Halorhodospira halochloris: one gene and its partner. The protein of the gene in region 1 interacts with the protein of each later gene in a pairwise test. Links are inferred from orthologs where the notes say so. Each region holds a gene or a part of one and is shown in the gene's direction. Other genes may lie near its edges.

Region 1 (5,781 bases):
ACAAATCGCCACTCAATCAAGGTTCAAGTAACCCAAGCAGTGAGCGCTATACAGCGGAGTTTTTAGGCGACGTTCAGCAGCCTCGGCCCGGGGTCGTATTCTTAATGGGGCCGACGGCGGTTGGTAAGAGCGATATCGCCATAGAGCTGGCTCGGCGCCTGCCGGTGGAGATTGTCAGTGTAGATTCGGCCCAAGTTTATCGAGGCTTGGATATTGGCACCGCCAAACCGGGGGTAGCGCTGAGGCGGGAAGTGGCGCATCACCTCATCGATTTGCGCGACCCGGCAGAGCCGTACTCGGCGGCAGATTTTGTCCAAGACGCCCAGCAAGTAGTAGCACAGATTCGTGCCCGCGCTCGGGTGCCACTGTTTGTTGGTGGTACCGGGCTGTATTTCCAAGCCCTTGAGCAGGGTTTATCACCAATGCCGGGGGCCGATCAGCAGATTAGGCAAGAGCTCGAGGCAGAGGCTGCGCGCTGCGGGTTGGCCCATCTGCACCAGCGCTTGGCCGAACAGGATCCAGAGACCGCGCAGCGCCTCCACCCTAACGACGCTCAGCGCATCCAGCGGGCGTTAGAGGTGCACCGCTTAACAGGCCGCCCGATGAGCGAGATACAGCGCCAGCCGGGTGTCCCTGGCTTGGCGGCAAGGCCACTTAAGATAGCGTTGCAGCCGGTTAGTAGGGCCTGGCTACATGAGCGCATCGAACAGCGTTTCCGGGCCATGTTGGCAGCCGGCTTGGTGGGGGAGGTGCTGATGCTCTATCGGCGTGCTGATCTTGGGCTGCATTTGCCCGCTCTACGGGCGGTAGGTTATCGTCAAGTTTGGCAGTATATCTGTGGGCAGTGTGCCTATAATGAGATGATTCGCCGTGGAGTCAGTGCTACTAGGAAATATGCTAAGCGGCAGCTGACCTGGATGCGCCGCCATTTTCCAGCCACGCCGTGCAGCGGAAAGAGGCCCATTATGGGTTTGCCGAGTGGGCGCGAGAGTACTGTCCGTGAGCGGCTGGAACCGGCGTATAACATTGATGTCGGTCCCTCTAGCCAGCACTACGTCAAAGTAAGTAGACTGATAGAGGAAGTGTTTGCACGGTAGGGTTTAACCGTGGGCCCACATAACAACAACAATTCAGACGAGGCCTAACGCCATGTCAAAAGGGCAGTCACTGCAAGAGCCGTTTCTAAATACCCTGCGCAAGGAGAAGGTGCCGGTATCTATATATTTGGTTAATGGGATAAAGCTTCAGGGCCAGATCGAATCCTTCGATCAATTTGTGGTTTTATTGCGCAATAATGTAAATCAGATGGTCTATAAACATGCAATCTCAACTATAGTCCCGGCGCGGCGGGTGCGGATACCTGCGCTTGGGGACGATCAGCCTACCGACCTTGAACACGGTCAGGAGGAGAGCGATCGCTGAACGTATACTCAGCAGCAGTGGGCCTGCTGATCTATTTGCCCGCCCGAGCGGCGGTGAGCGGGCAGTCACGGTGCATGTGCGGATGCCAGGCGATGCCCTTGATGCAGCCGAAGAGATGGCAGCCCTAGCGCGTTCGGCCGGAGCGGATATTGTCGGGCGCTTCGATCACCGCCGGGATACCCCCGACCCACGGACCTTTTTAGGCCGTGGTAAGGTAGCCGAGCTGGCCGAGCAGGTCGCTGATTTGGGAGTAGCTCTGGTCCTAATCGATCAGCCTCTCTCGGCAGCTCAGGAGCGCAATCTTGAGGCGGATCTTAATTGCCGCGTCCTCGATCGAACCGGCCTGATTCTGGATATCTTTGCCCAGCGGGCACAAACCTTTGAGGGGCGTCTACAGGTCGAGTTGGCGCAGCTCAAGCATGTCTCTAGTCGCTTGGTGCGAGGCTGGTCGCACTTGGAGCGGCAAAAGGGCGGCATCGGCTTGCGCGGTCCAGGTGAGAAGCAGCTGGAGATGGACCGGCGCATGATTAGCGGGCGGATAAAGCAGATTGAGCGCCGCTTGGTCAAGGTCAGGCGCAATCGTGAGCAAGGCCGCAAAGCCCGGCGGCGGCGTCAGCTACCGGTGGTCTCCCTGGTCGGCTACACCAACGCCGGTAAGACTACCCTGTTTAATGCCTTGACTGGATCGGAGCGGCACGCCGAAGATCGCCTCTTTGCGACCCTGGACACCTCCTGGCGCCGAGTCGACTTGGCCCCTGGGGCGGCTGCGGTGATCTCCGATACGGTTGGTTTTATCAGTAGGTTGCCGCACGATCTAGTCGCCGCCTTCCGCTCGACCCTGGAGGAGGTTAGTGAGGCGGATCTGTTGTTGCACGTCATCGATGCCGGGGCGCAGGAGCGCGAGCACCAGATCGAGCAGGTAGAAACGGTTCTGGACGAGATTGGTGCGCAGAACGTTCCGGTATTGCGAGTCTATAATAAGGTGGATACTACGGCGCTTACGGCAGGGCCGTTCTACACCGATGTCGGCGAACTCGAAGGGGTGCGCATATCCGCTCAAGAGCCGGCGGCGGGGCTCGATGACTTGCTTGCCGCCGTTGCCGCACGCCTTGGGCCGCAGCGGGTGCGGCGCCTGGTGTCACTGGCCCCGGAGCAAGGCAAGCTGCGCTCCGAGCTGTTTCGCCTCGGCAGTGTGATCAATGAGAGCTATGCCGATAATGGCACCCTGGAGCTGGAAGTGGAGCTGCCTAATCATGAATTGGAGCGGCTGCATGCTCGCGAGGGGTTGGAGCGCGAAGTGGTCAGTAGACCATAAACTGTCCGCTGAGGGAATCTCTAAAGACTCCCCCGGGGCCACTCAACTGCCCGGTGTGGAGGACGCCGTGAATCCATCCCTGGAGGCTTCATGGCGCCATCCCTGGCGCCAAGACCTCCACGCCTGGGCAGTTGAGTGGCCCCGGGGGGGTCTTTAGAGGTTCCTAGAGACAATGGGCACTTACGGGAATAAGCAGCGCTGCAGTTAGTAATGTTCGGGGTTTTTGTGTTTATAATATATCGGTATCAAAGGCAGGGTCGCAGGCGGTGGTTGCGGCAATCAGTCCGTCCAAATAGAATCTCGAGACCGTGCATCGATGGTGTCTCACACCGGAACTATGGAGCAATGAATGGCTTGGAATGAACCCGGCGGCGGTGGCCGCGATCCCTGGGGAGGTGGCCCCAAAGGCGGTGGCAGCGGTGGGCCGCCCGATCTTGATGAGGTGTTCCGTAAGCTACGTGACCAGATCAACGGCCTCTTTGGTGGCAAGCGAGCCTCCAGTGATGGGGATGGCCCATCACCGCGCGGACCTGGCAGCGTCGGAATCGGTCTGCTGGCTGCGGCGGCCTTTATAATCTGGGGACTGTCCGGCATATACATAGTCGATCAGGGTTGGCGAGGGGTCGAGCTGACCTTCGGTAAGCACGCCGATACTACCGAGCCGGGGCCCCATTGGCACTGGCCGTGGCCGATAGGCAACGTCGAGCGGGTTAACGTCGAGCAGCGCCGCATAGCCGAGGTCGGTTATGAGACGATGCAAGGCCAATCGCGCCCGGTGCCCCATGAGGCGCTGATGATAACCCGTGACGAGAATATCGTTGATGTGCGTATTGCGGCACAGTACCAGGTCCAGGATCCGTTCCTCTATCTGTTCAACTTCCGCATGCCGGAAGAGACCTTAAAACAGGTAACTGAGAGTGCCATCCGGGAGATAATAGGTAAGCGTGAACTCCACTTTGTGCTCACCGAAGGGCGCACCGAGGTAGCCCGCGAGACTCAGCGGTTGCTCCAAGAGGTCATGGACACTTATGAAACCGGCCTCGCTGTTGTGCAAGTTGCGGTGCAGGATATCCAACCCCCGGAAGAGGTGCAGCCGGCGTTTGAGGACGCCATTCGCGCTCGTGAAGATGAGCAGCGCAAGATTAACCGGGCCCAGGCCTATGCCAATGAGCTGATCCCGCGGGCCCAGGGTCAGGCAGCGCGTATCCTCGAAGAGGCACAGGGTTATCGCGAGCAGGTTGTTGCCCGGGCTGAGGGTGATGCTTCGCGCTTCGATGCCTTGGTTGCGGAATACCGCAATGCCCCTGATTTGATGCGCCAGCGCCTCTATCTTGAGACGATGGAGGAGATCCTGGGTAAGAGCAGCAAACTAATGCTTGATTCGGAGGCAAGCCAGTCACTTATGTACCTACCGCTAGATAAGATAATGGGCGGTCGTACTACGACAGGCATGGGTCAACAACAGCCGTTGGCCAATATCGACGTGGCTGACGAGCGCGACGCCGTTACGCCGACTCTGCGGGCACGTGATGCACTGCGTGATAGGGGGACGCGCTAATGAGTAAGATACTTCAGAATGTCGTCCTGCCCCTGGTTTTAGTGGTTGCAGTGCTAGCCTATTTCTCGATGTTTACGGTCTCCGAGAAAGAGTTGGCGCTGAAGTTCCGCCTCGGTGAGGTAGTAGAGTCGGATTACGATCCAGGGCTCCACTTTAAGTTGCCGTTTGTCAACAACGTCCGTAAGTTCGATGCTCGGGTGCAGAACCTCGACGAATCGCCGGAGCGCTTCTTGACCTCGGAGAAGAAGAACCTGATTGTCGACTCTTTTGTAAAGTGGCGCATCGCCGATGCCGAGCGCTTTTACATGACGGTGCGCGGCGATCCGGAACGGGCCAACCAGCGCTTGCGCGAGATCATTCGTGACGGGTTGCGAGCGGAGTTCGGTAAGCGCATGGTGCAGGATATTATCTCCGGCGAGAGGGTAGAGATAATGCAGATCCTGCGCGAAGCTACCGCTGATGCGGCGCAGAATCTTGGCCTTGAGGTCCTTGATGTGCGGCTCAAGCGTATTGATCTGCCGGAAGATGTTACCGATTCCATCTTTGAGCGCATGGTCGCTGACCGTGAGCGGGTAGCCCGCGAGATCCGCGCCCGCGGTGACGAGGCCGGCGAACGCATCCGTGCCGACGCCGATCGACAGCGCACCGTTATCCTCGCTGAGGCCTATCGCGAAGGCGAGAGTCTGCGTGGTGAGGGCGATGCTGAGGCGGCGGATATCTATGCTCAGTCTTATGGCCAAGAGCCGGAATTCTTCGCTTTCCAGCGTAGTCTGCGCTCTTACCGGCAGGCGTTCGAGTCCGGCGATGACTTCTTCGTGCTCTCGCCCACATCGGAGTTCTTCCGTTACTTCGGCGGCGGCGGTATCCCTGCAACTGATGAGCTCCAGGAGTGATGGCAGGAGGCTGTCATGGCGGTACAGGATTTCCTGACAGCTATCGCTCTGCTGTTGGTGCTTGAGGGAATAATGCCGGCGGCTAGCCCGGATATGTTTAGACACGCAATGCGTCAGGCTGCCGAGATGGATGACGGCAGCCTGCGCGTTGTAGGTCTGCTCTCTATGGGGTTTGGCCTGCTGCTACTCTACCTGGTGCGTAATTGATGCAACGACAAGCCCCTTGGCTTCTCCCCGATGGCGTAGATGAGCTCTTGCCGCCCCGTGCCCAGCAGGCCGAAGAGCTGCGCAGAAGGCTCCTTGACCTGCATCGGGCGTGGGGTTATGAGCTGATCATGCCGCCCTTCATTGAGTTCCTCGATGCCCTCTTGACGGGGACGGGCGGTGATCTTGATCTGCAGACATTCAAGCTGACTGATCAACTCTCTGGCCGCATGCTTGGGGTACGACCGGATATAACCCCGCAAGCGGCCCGTGTTGATGCCCATCAGCTGCGACGTGAAGGGGTTACCCGGCTGTGCTATCTCGGCAGTGTCCTGCAGGCGCGCGGCGGCGGGGCAGCGCAGAGCCGTAATGCGGTTCAGCTCGGCGCC
Region 2 (11,569 bases), 1.4 Mb from region 1 along the record:
GGAAAAATCCCGGCTCCGAAGACCGTGACCTCGGCATGAGCAACTACCGCCGCGAGGGGGTCATGGAAGCCCTGGAAGCGGTTACCAGCATCGTGCCGGAGCAGAAGGTTCACGGCGTCGGTTACTGCCTCGGTGGCACCTTGCTCATGCTCGCCGCCGCAACCATGGCCCGCGACGGCGACGAGCGCCTAGCGTCCATGACCCTTCTGGCAGCGCAGGCAGATTTCACCGAGCCCGGCGAGTTGGAGCTATTCATCGACGAAAGCCAGGTGACCTTCATCGAAGATATGATGTGGGAGAAGGGCTACCTCGATGGCAGCATGATGGCCGGCGCATTCCAGCTGCTGCGCTCCAAGGACCTGATCTATTCCCGATTGATCCACGACTACATGATGGGTGACCGCGGTAAGGTCATCGACCTGATGGCCTGGAATGCCGACCTGACGCGCTTGCCCTACCGCATGCACAGCGAATACCTGCGCTGGCTCTTTCTCAACAACGACTTCGTTGAGGATCGCTACGACGTCGGCGGCCAGCCCATCCACATCGGCGATATTCAAGTGCCGACCTTCGCAATTGGCACCGAGAAAGACCATATCGCCCCGTGGCGCTCAGTCTTCAAGATCAACCGCTTCCTGCCGCGGGCGGATGTCACCTTCGCCTTGACCACCGGTGGCCACAACGCCGGCATAGTCACCCCCCCGGGCCATCCGCGGCGCACCTTCCGCATCCTGCCGCGCAAGGCTTCCGACCCTTACGTCTCACCCGACTCTTTCCTGGATAAGGCTGAGCAGAAGCAGGGTTCCTGGTGGCCGGATTGGCAGCAGTGGCTGCGCGAGCACTCCAGTAATCGTGGCGCCCCGCCGAGCGTGGGGCAGAGCTCGGGTACCTATCAGCCGTTGGCCGATGCACCCGGCACCTATGTGCTGCAGAAATAACCGAGTAAGGAGAAGATAACCTACTATGGCTAACGGCGCACAAAACCGACCCTACTCTCAGATAAGTATAGGCGATAGGGCAGAGACCACCAGTCGTCTCAACCACGAGGATATGCGTATCCTCGGCGAGGGCCTGTGGCCCGGAACCATGCTTATTAACGCTGTCTGCACCGAGTTGCCTGGTCCAGGCACGGTGCCGTTGGCGCAGGAGCTGGTCTATGAGGGTAGTATCGGCCTCGGTGATACGGTAACGGTTACCCTGGAGGTGATCGACAAGCAGGATGATGGTCGGCGGGTGATCCTCGATGCCCGGGCCACCCGCGAAGACGGCGAACCGGTCATCAGTGGCCGGATAACCGTCAGCGCCCCGGCGGAGGAGATCGCCAATGGCGAGACCGACTCCATGGTGGCGAGCACCTCGCGCGGTCGTCGGCGGCAGCTGCGCCGGCTCTTGCGGATGGCCGATAACGTCGAGCCGATGAGTGCGGCGGTGGTCCATCCGGTCGACGCCCTCTCCCTGCACGGCGCCATTCAAGCATCCGAGCACGGCTTAATGCAGCTGACCCTAGTCGGTCCCGAATACAAGATCCGCGCTGCTGCGGATGAGGCCGGCATCAACCTCGGCGATCTGCCGATAATCGATGTCGAGCACTCGCATGAGGCGGCCGAGGCCGCTGTCGATCTCGCCCGCCGCGGTGAGGTCGAAGGTCTGATGAAAGGCTCGCTGCACACCGATGAGCTGATGGGGGCGGTGGTCAACCGCCAAAAGGGGCTGCGCACCGAGCGGCGCATCAGCCATGTCTACGCCATGGATGTGCCGAGCTACCCGCGCCCGCTGCTGATCTCAGATGCGGCGATCAACATCTCGCCGAGTCTGGCCCAAAAGCGCGATATATGCCAGAACGCCATTGAGCTTGCCCACGCCCTCGGTGTCGAGCAGCCGCGGGTGGCAATACTATCGGCGACCGAGTCGGTCAACCCGGATATCCCCTCGACCCTCGATGCCGCCGCGCTGTGTAAGATGGCCGACCGGGGGCAGATCTTCGGCGGCTTGCTCGACGGCCCGTTGGCCTTTGATAACGCCATCTCGGAGAGTGCGGCGCGGACCAAACGGATCACCTCGCAGGTGGCCGGGAACCCGGATATCCTCATTGCCCCCGATCTCGAGTCGGGCAACATGATGGCCAAACAGCTCTACTACCTGGCCGATGCCGAGGCCGCCGGCATCGTCCTCGGTGCCCGGGTGCCGATCGTGCTCACCAGCCGGGCGGATGATGTCATTGCCCGGTTGGCCTCTTGTGCTATTGCCGTGCTGGTCGCTGAACGCAAGCGGCGGGGCTTGGCTCACCTGTAAAGGTAACGGATTCTATCCATAGATAAGCTTATGAATGACGCTATCCTGGTACTCAACGCCGGCTCCTCGAGCATAAAGTTCGCGGTCTATGCCCATACCGAGCAAGACTTAACCGAGTATTTAAGCGGCCAGGTAGAAGGGGTGGGGGTGGCCGGCACCGCGTCGCGGCTACACCTGGAAGATCATCAGTCGGCACCGGTAAGCAGTGATCTTGGCCACGGGGTAGATCACGACAGCGCCCTGCGTGCGGTGCTTGAGCACGTCCGCTCCAGTCTGGGTGAACTGACCCTGCGCGGGGCGGGGCATCGCATAGTCCATGGCGGTCGCCACTATAGCGCGCCGGTGCTGATAGATGATGCGGTACTGGGCGATTTGCACGAGCTCGAATCGCTAGCCCCGCTACATCAGCCGCACAATCTAGCGGCAGTAGAGGCGGTGCGCCGGGTGGCCCCCGAGCTGCCCCAGGTAGCCTGCTTCGATACCGCATTCCATCGAACTCAGCCGGCGGTGGCTCAGCGCTTTGCCCTGCCGCGGGAATACGAACAGCGCGGGGTGATCCGCTACGGCTTCCACGGGCTTTCCTACGAGCGCATCGCGGCCCTGCTGCCCGAGTACGATCAGCGCGCCGCCCGCGGGCGGGCCGTTGTTGCTCACCTTGGCGCCGGCGCCAGCCTCTGTGCCCTGCATGAGGGGCGTAGCGTGGCCACGACCATGGGTTTTACCGCCCTCGATGGCCTGCCGATGGGCCAGCGCTGCGGTAATATCGACCCGGGGGTTGTACTCCATCTGCAGCGCATGGAGGGCATGAGCCTGGAACAGGTCGAGCGGCTACTCTACCGCGAATCGGGCCTGCTTGGCGTCTCCGGCATCTCCGCCGATATGCGTCAGCTGCTCAGCAGTAGTGAGCCGGCGGCTACAGAGGCGGTAGAGCTGTTCTGTTACCGCATCCTGCGCGAAATCGGCAGCCTCGCCGCCGCCCTCGGTGGACTCGATGCCCTGATCTTTACCGCCGGGATCGGCGAGCATGCCGCCGAGGTGCGCGAGCGTATCGTCAATGGCCTGCACTGGTTTGGTATGGAGCTCGATCAAGCGGCTAACCTAAATAATGGGCCGCTTATTACTACCCCCGAGAGCCAGCTTAGCGCCTGGGTGATACCTACAGACGAGGAGCGGGTAATCGCGGCGCATACCATTGCGCTGTTGTCTCGATAAACTGCTCAAACCCTATACGCCAGATTAGGAAAAGACGCCTCTAAGGAGGCCTCTAAGAGCTCCCCGTAGCCATTTAGCTGTTCCGGTGTGGAGGTCTTGGCGCCAAGGATGGCGCCATGAAGCCTCCAGGGATGGATTCACGGCGTCCTCCACACCGGAACAGCTAAATGGCTACGGGGGAGCTCTTATAGACTCCGTAAAGAAGGTAGGAATTCCCCGGCTGCCGCTAGAGATGTGGCACCCCGTCGCGTTACAATCGGAGACTGTCCGAGCGACTTCAAATTACAGACGGCCTGCATGACTGAGCGCTACCCGCAAACTACATACCGCAACATCGTCGCCCGTTCGCGCCTGTTCCGGGTCGAGGCGGTGGGATTGCGCTTTAGTAACGGCGTTGAAGTCGAATACGAGCGCCTCGGTGGCGGGGCGAACGGTGCCGTGCTCGTTGTGCCGGTGACAGACGATAGGCGGGTACTGCTCATCCGTGAGTACGCCGCAGGTACCGAGCGCTACGAACTAGGTCTGCCTAAAGGTCGGGTAGAGCCGGGCGAGAACCCGCAGCAGGCGGCAGACCGAGAGATGATGGAAGAGGTAGGTTACGGTGCTAAGCGGATTACCCACTTGCGTGATCTGACATTGGCGCCGGGCTATTTCGGCCATCGCACCCAGATCATGCTCGCAGAGGAGCTTTACGAATACCGCCTGCCCGGCGATGAGCCGGAGGTGATAGAGGTCGTGCCCTGGCCCTTGGCCGAACTTCCCGCCTTGCTCGCTGAAGAGGAGCTTACCGAAGCACGCTCCATCGCCGCGCTCTATTTGGCCCGCGATTATTTGGCCGCCCGTTAACGGAGAACCTATGACCGCGCTTCAAGAGTGGTATACCTGGCTTGAGCCGCTGCGCGAGATCGCTGAGACAGCTGGGGAGAGAATCCTCGAGGTGTATCGTAGTAGTGATTTCGCCGTCGAGGCGAAAGACGATGAATCCCCCCTGACGCGCGCCGATCGCGCCGCTCATGAGACCATTGCTGCCGGCCTGCGGCGGTTGACGCCCGATATACCGCAGCTCAGCGAAGAGGGTGACGACATCGATGCCGTCACCCGGCGCAGCTGGAACAACTACTGGCTTATTGATCCGCTCGATGGCACTCGCGAGTTTATCAAGCGCAACGGCGAGTTTACGGTCAATATAGCCCTCATCGACAATGGCCGTCCGGTGCTCGGCGTGGTCCACGCCCCAGATCTGGCGACCACCTGGAGTGCAGCGGCGGGAGAGCGCGCCTACCGTTTCGATAGTAACGGTATGCAGACCATTGCCACACGCCGGGCGCAGTCGCCGTTGACCGTCGTGGTCAGCCGCTCCCACCGTGAGGCGGCGATCGAGAATATCCTGGAACGCCTCGGTGAGTACCATGAGTTATCAGTCGGCAGCTCCTTGAAGATCTGCCGAGTAGCGCAGGGCGAAGCGGATCTCTATCCGCGCTTTGGGCCGACCTGCGAATGGGATACCGGCGCGGCGCAGTGCGTGCTCGAGGCCGCCGGCGGCCGCATAATGGATATAGGGTTGCAACAACTGCGCTATAACCAAAAAGATTCTCTGCTAAATCCGGACTTTATTGCCGTTGGTGATGTTGACTACGATTGGCAACGATTAGTCTCAGCTCTTAACTGGGAGCAGCGTTAGCAACAACCCGGATAGCCTGCTGGGCTCCGTTAGAGGTTATAATAGTTGACATTAGCGCTTCCGGCAGCTATTTTCCGTACTAACGTCAATTTCTAACTCGAATTAAACCCGTCGGCCCTCCTGTAAGGGCTCGATAGTCCCGCATCCGAGTACCTGGCATGAAGCGAAGAGCTATGCCCGAAATCCATACAGGATTCCGAGGTCTACGGAAAATCCATCGTAATTTGTGTTCTGCATTAGAACCTGGAGGTTATAAATCGTGAGCGAAGGTGCTATCGTCCACGCAAGCGATCAAAGCTTTGATGAAGATGTGCTCAAGTCCAGCGAGCCGGTGTTAGTAGATTACTGGGCAGAGTGGTGTGGCCCCTGTAAGATGATCGCACCGATACTTGAGGAGATAGCTGGTGAGTACAAGGGCAAGCTCAAAGTAGTCAAGCTAAACATCGACGAAAACCCCGAGACCCCCCCCAAGTACGGCATTCGCGGCATACCGACCCTCATGTTGTTCAAGAATGGCAATGTTGAGGCCACTAAAGTCGGTGCCCTTTCCAAGTCACAATTAACCGCGTTTATCGACAGTAACCTTTAACGGAAGAGGCGCTTTTTTACCGCAGTGTGGTTATCTCCACAATTCATTTGCGCTACCATCTGCCAGCTCCCAGACCTTGTCCTCGAAGTCCGGCTGCTGATCCGGAGCGCAAGCCTTAGTCTAGGCCTTTACCGGTAAAAGCGCGCTCGTGTTCCCCCGCACTCAAAGCGAATCATGAATCTTACCGACTTAAAGAGAAAGCCTGCTACTGAGCTTCTGGAGATTGCCCAAGAAATGGGCATAGAGGGCACTGCCCGCTCGCGGAAGCAAGACATCATCTTCGCCATTCTCAAGGCTCATGCCAAGAATGGTGATTCCATTTATGGCGACGGGGTTCTGGAGATACTCCAGGACGGCTTCGGCTTCCTGCGCTCGGCGGACGCCTCGTATATGGCCGGGCCGGACGATATATACGTCTCGCCTAGCCAGATCCGGCGCTTCGCCTTGCGTACCGGCGATACCATCACCGGCAAGATCCGTCCTCCCAAAGATGGTGAGCGCTATTTCGCGCTGCTTAAGGTTGACCAGATCAACTATGAACCGCCCGAGGCAGCCAAGAACAAGGTTCTGTTCGAGAACCTGACCCCGCTGTTTACGCGTAATCGAATGCGCATGGAGCGGGGCAATGGGTCTACCGAAGACCTCACCGCCCGGGTCATAGATCTCGTCGCGCCGATTGGCAAAGGGCAACGGGGGTTGATCGTCTCCCCGCCCAAGGCCGGTAAGACCATGATGCTGCAGAATGTTGCGCAGAGCATCAACGCCAACTTCCCAGAGTGCTATCTAATCGTTCTGCTGATCGATGAGCGCCCCGAGGAGGTGACCGAGTTCGCGCGTTCGGTGCTCGAAGCCGAGACGGTCTCGTCGACCTTTGATGAGCCGGCTACGCGCCATGTGCAGGTCGCCGAGATGGTTATCGAAAAGGCCAAGCGCTTGGTCGAGCATAAGATGGATGTTGTCATCCTGCTCGACTCCATTACCCGTCTTGCCCGTGCCTATAACACGGTGGTGCCGTCATCCGGCAAGGTGCTGACCGGGGGCGTCGATGCCAACGCCCTGCACCGGCCGAAGCGCTTCTTCGGTGCCGCGCGCAATGTCGAGGAGGGCGGCAGCTTGACAATCCTCGCCACTGCCTTGGTCGAGACCGGGTCGCGCATGGATGAGGTGATCTACGAGGAGTTTAAGGGCACCGGGAATATGGAGCTGCACATGGATCGGAAGATCGCCGAGAAGCGGATCTATCCGGCCATCCACCTCAACCGCTCCGGTACCCGCCGTGAAGAGTTGCTGATGACCCCCGAAGAGTTGCAAAAGACCTGGATTTTGCGCAAATTGTTGCATAACATGGATGAAGTGGCGGCGGTCGAGTTCCTCCTGGATAAGCTCAAGGATAACAAGACCAACGCTGAATTCTTCGAGGCTATGAAGCGATGAGTAAAGGCGGGGGGAAGAGATGAGAGCAATTACCTTGATGGCGGCGGTATTTGGAGTGGCTACGCTGGGCCTGTCAGCGGCTATGCTTAGCGGCTGTGCCAACGATGCCTCTGAGCGTGCGGCACAGGAGGCTGAGCAGGAGAGGCTCGAGCGTGAGCGCCGTGATGAAGAGGTCCGTGACCTGGAGCGCGGCAAGGATGACGCCAGGGAGCGGATGCTCGACCGCGATAACTGAGATCCGATGTGAAAGCCTCACCGGGCTTTCCAGTGACAATATGGGGGAGATGGTCGCCCTCCCTCGCGTTGCTTCTTATTGCTCTTGCGGCACTCATCGGGTGTGCCGGATACGGTGACCGCCCGCCTGGTGGCGATGAGCTAAGAGGACAGCTCCAGGAGCAGGAGCAGTCGGGCTACACTTACGGTTACGGCGCAGCGGAAAGGCCTGAGCAAGCCCGTCAAGAGGCCTATTATCAGATCGCCGGGGCTGTGGTTACTGCCATCCGCGGTGAGCAGCGGGAGGTATACCGCTTGCTGCAGCGTCGCGGTGAGGCCGACGATAGCGATATCGAGCTGGCCGAAGAGCTCGAATTCCAATCCAGTATAAGCTCGCTGAGCCATGCGGTCATTGAAGGGGCCGAGGTGGTCAGCGAGAAACGCTCCGCAGACGGCTGGCTGGTCAGCGTCAGGGTAGCCGATGAACAAATGGAGCAGATGCGCTCCAGGGCCCGGCGACAAGCCCCCGCACTAGCACAATTGGAGCTCATAGAAGCCACCCCAGACTCTCGCCCCGGTTTGCGCTTCCAGCGTGCCCTGAGTGGTTTAGCCACTGTTGAGCGGCTAGAGTTGGCTGATGAACGGGCTTATATCCCCCAGCATGGTGAGACTACTTTTGCTAGCTACTTTACTGAAGCAGCGCGCGAGGCGCTTGAGCGTATCCATGTCGTCCCGGTCATCGATGGCACCAGGGTGCGTTTTGCGGTACTCGATCGGCAGACACTGCGGCCTCAGCCATCCCTTACGCTGAACATAGATGGTTATCGTCTGGTAACCGATAGTGGCGGTTGGACCGACGAGCGCCGAGTTGGTGACCTCACTTCGGCCGTCAAAGTGGTTGTCGAGGGGCGTGAGCGCCGCCATCGCAATCTGCTCAGTGATGAGCAGCGTTTGGTTGAGACACTCTATCCGCGTCAGTGGCGTGAACAGGATGTGGCGGTGCTCTACCTGCATAGCCAGCCGGCCGGCGCAGTCATGCGGATCGCTGGCAGCGAGTACGTGACACCGGCACGGGTAGAGCTTGAGCAGGGAAGGGAGTACCGGTTACGCATCGAGGGTACGGTAGATTACCGCGAGAGAGATGAGACTATCCGTATCGATTCGGCGACCCCGGCGTACTTTTACAGCGCCGGGTTGACTGAGCGGCGATTCGGTGAGCTTGATCTGAGTGCTGAAGGCGGTGCCCTGATCCGGCTGGAGGGCTATGGGATCGAGAGTCGGTCGATCCGCCGTCCCGCTGAGGCGGGCACTTATCGGGTCCGAGTGACTCGGGATAATCCGCGTTATCAGGATATCGTCGAGGAGATAGTGCTGCGTGAGGATGAGCGGATCAAGCGTGAATATGCTAGGCCGCCGGATCGATTCCCGCACTATTTTGGTTGGCGTTGGGGGGTGAACCTCGGCCTTTATGGTGGTGATCCGGGGGACGACTACTCGCTGCCGGTGGAGGATGGCAGTGCTAGCTTTGCCGATTTCGCTGCTGAGGACGCGGATATATCTGGTATCTCGCGCACCGATGCCAGTTTCCAACTCGGCGCTACGGCGCACTACTTTGCCCGTGCCATGCCCTTTGTTTTTGGTGGTGAGTTGGCCTATCGGCGGGAGCAGTATGATGTTGAGTATTCCTCTGCTGGACAAGGTGGCCAAGACGACGGCGATGATACGCTAGACCTGTTTAATTGGCAGGGGTCTTTAGGGGTCGGCTTTTGGCAGCCGGTCGGTATGGGGATCGGCTGGGTGACTCTTAATAAGGCGTGGCAAAGGGGCAGCTGGGACGATAGTGGTGCCGATATCGATATGCCTTCGGGGCGGGTTGATGACTCTTATCCGTTTATTGAACTGGGCGGAAGCTTTGATATTTGGGGTTTTGGGGTGCGGGTGAGTGATCTGGATTCTGGTCCCGGGGCGATGGTCTGGTTTGGTGTAGGGGGCTCGCAGCTCGATGGCGGTTATCAGCTGCCGGCTGAGGTTGAGGCGCGGCCGGGGGTTCATTATTAGGCTGTTGTCGCGGAGAGATTAGGTGCCCCGTTTGGCGGGCGCCGTGAATCCATCTCTGGATGTTTCATGGCGCCATCCACGGCTCCAAGGCCTCAACACAGGGGGCGATCAATAGGCTCCGGGAGATTTATTAGGCGTCCTGAAGGCGCTACGCTCGCCGTCCATGGCGAGTCATAACGCAATAACGTCATAGACAGTCCGCGCTAGCCTTGGGGCTTACCACTGGTAGCGGAAACCGACGGCGTAGTTAACGGCCTCTATGTCCTCGGCGCTGCCGGCAGCGGCGTAGACCTGGGTGTTATGCTCCGGATCCAGGTAGTAGCCGGCCTGCATGCCGATGTCGAACCAGTCGTCGTCTTCTGTTACATTTTCATCTGGTTTGTGTTCATAATCAAAGTCGTCGTACTTAAGGAAGGTGTTGACGTAGTAGTCGCCGAAGCTCAGCTTGATCGGCACCATTAGGCGCATCAGATCGCCATTAATATCGCTGTTGACGTCGATGTCCAGGTTTTCGATCTGGGCGCCGACTGTTAGCCAGTCGGTAGCGGTGAAGAGTGCCCCGGCTAGCCATGTTTGATATACACCACTGCCGCCGTTGCCGCCATCGTCAATGGCGCCTTCGCTCTCATAGGCGGTATTGAACATCCAGCTCTCGCCGAGGCGGTAGGTGAGCGAGGCCGAGTAATCGACCCAGTTGTCTTCCCCGCCGTTTTCCTGCACCGGGCGCATTGCCGCCTCCAGGGTTAGGCCGTGGACTTGCGGGCTGATGTAGTGCAGGGTGCCGTGCCAGCGCTGGAAGCGCTGGGCGATGAAGCCGCGGTTGCGATCAATCGTTTCAAAATCGCCATTCTGCGGTGTATCTTTGCCCAGCGCGGTGTTCCACTGGCCCAGTCCTGTCCCGGAGCCTTGCGCGTTATCGAAGAGCATGTTGGCGCCGGCGAAGAAGGGCAGGTTGGCTCGTTTGTACGGGGTGTCGTGGCGCCCGACCCGGACCTCGCCGAAGCTCTCGCTCTTCAGGCCGCCATAGGTATTACGAAAGCCTATATTGTCGCCACTCGGGCCGTGGAGGATAAAGCTTTCTACCTGGTAGGTGGCTTTAAGTTGGTCATTTATTGCGTGGCTGTTGCGCAGGCCGATGCGGGAGAGGTATGCCCCCCAGTCGAGTCCGTCGGCCTCACTGATATCATCGTCGAGGAACTGCAGTTCGTAGCCGACATGGCCGTAGAATTCGACGCCTTCTTCTTCTTTATCTTTGTCGGCTGCGAGTAGAGCAAGTGGTGAACACAAGGCGGTAATGGTGGCGATTGCTGTGAGTCTTTTGCGCATAGGTTGGCTGCTCTTGTATTGATATAAGACAAAAATGATTAATGTCTAAATAATATCTCAGATTTAGTATATTTACAACTTTTGTGGGAGCAGGAGTTTTGGCGGCTTTCGATTGCCGAATGCCCCGATAAAAAAAGGACCCGCTAGATGACCTAGCGGGCCCGAGGCGAGTGCTGTCTGCTTGTGGTTGGTTATATGGAGCAGACAGCTTAAAGCTAGCTCAACCTGTCCAGCAGCTTAGAAGGAGTGGCGTAGGTTGGCGCTGACTGTGGTGTGTGTCTCATCAGCCGCAGGGTCTACCCCGGATGATGGACCGTACATGCCGTGGGTATGCGGCGTACTACTTCTCTCTTCATCATTTATGGTGGCGGCCACCGCTAGGCGCAGTTCGGTGCGATCACTAAAGATATGGTCGTATCCTGCTGCCACAGTGGTGAAGTCATCGTCATCATCATCTGACATAAACTGACTTACTATGCCCTTAATGCGGCCTGTATTACCCATAGGCATCATAAAGCCAAACGAGGCTCCCGTATGGTCGCTATCGTCAGCATCATGGCTTTGCCCGGAGAACTGGGCTGATAGGACCATGAAGTCTAAATCATAGCGGCCTGCTAGAGATATGAGGGTGAAATCATCGCCCTCGTTATCGGTTACTTGCCACAGTGTAAATGCGCTTGATAGAGGCCCATCATTGAATGTGGCGCGGGCATTGTAAGCGTGATCATCGGGGTCTTCACCATGCCCCGGTACCAAGCTTAATA

The links.
Region 2: the proteins of hfq (region 1) and rho interact in binary tests that used the Escherichia coli proteins (3 or more experiments, as listed by UniProt). The link is inferred for Halorhodospira halochloris from one-to-one orthologs.

The regions. Positions count from the first base shown.
Region 1 is NZ_AP017372.2:520,726-526,506, forward strand. What follows is about bases 1-2,785. They hold hfq (RNA chaperone Hfq), read left to right. Parts: upstream 1-1,149; coding sequence 1,150-1,422; downstream 1,423-2,785. Other genes in these bases: miaA (tRNA (adenosine(37)-N6)-dimethylallyltransferase MiaA), read left to right, coding at 1-1,097; hflX (ribosome rescue GTPase HflX), read left to right, coding at 1,367-2,737. Outside these bases: FtsH protease activity modulator HflK, read left to right, coding at 3,087-4,295; protease modulator HflC, read left to right, coding at 4,295-5,188; HH1059_RS02530 (DUF2065 domain-containing protein), read left to right, coding at 5,204-5,395; HH1059_RS02535 (ATP phosphoribosyltransferase regulatory subunit), read left to right, coding at 5,395-5,781. UniProt on the Escherichia coli protein: RNA chaperone that binds small regulatory RNA (sRNAs) and mRNAs to facilitate mRNA translational regulation in response to envelope stress, environmental stress and changes in metabolite concentrations.
Region 2 is NZ_AP017372.2:1,951,781-1,963,349, reverse strand. What follows is about bases 5,088-8,078. They hold rho (transcription termination factor Rho), read left to right. Parts: upstream 5,088-5,948; coding sequence 5,949-7,208; downstream 7,209-8,078. Other genes in these bases: HH1059_RS08930 (hypothetical protein), read left to right, coding at 7,512-8,078; HH1059_RS08935 (hypothetical protein), read left to right, coding at 7,228-7,443; trxA (thioredoxin TrxA), read left to right, coding at 5,445-5,774; cysQ (3'(2'),5'-bisphosphate nucleotidase CysQ), read left to right, coding at 5,088-5,185. Also shown: HH1059_RS08970 (PHA/PHB synthase family protein), read left to right, coding at 1-938; HH1059_RS08965 (bifunctional enoyl-CoA hydratase/phosphate acetyltransferase), read left to right, coding at 964-2,292; HH1059_RS08960 (acetate/propionate family kinase), read left to right, coding at 2,323-3,504; ADP compounds hydrolase NudE, read left to right, coding at 3,802-4,350; more of cysQ, read left to right, coding at 4,361-5,087; more of HH1059_RS08930, read left to right, coding at 8,079-9,479; HH1059_RS13430 (porin), read right to left, coding at 9,696-10,805; HH1059_RS08915 (porin), read right to left, coding at 11,043-11,569. UniProt on the Escherichia coli protein: Facilitates transcription termination by a mechanism that involves Rho binding to the nascent RNA, activation of Rho's RNA-dependent ATPase activity, and release of the mRNA from the DNA template.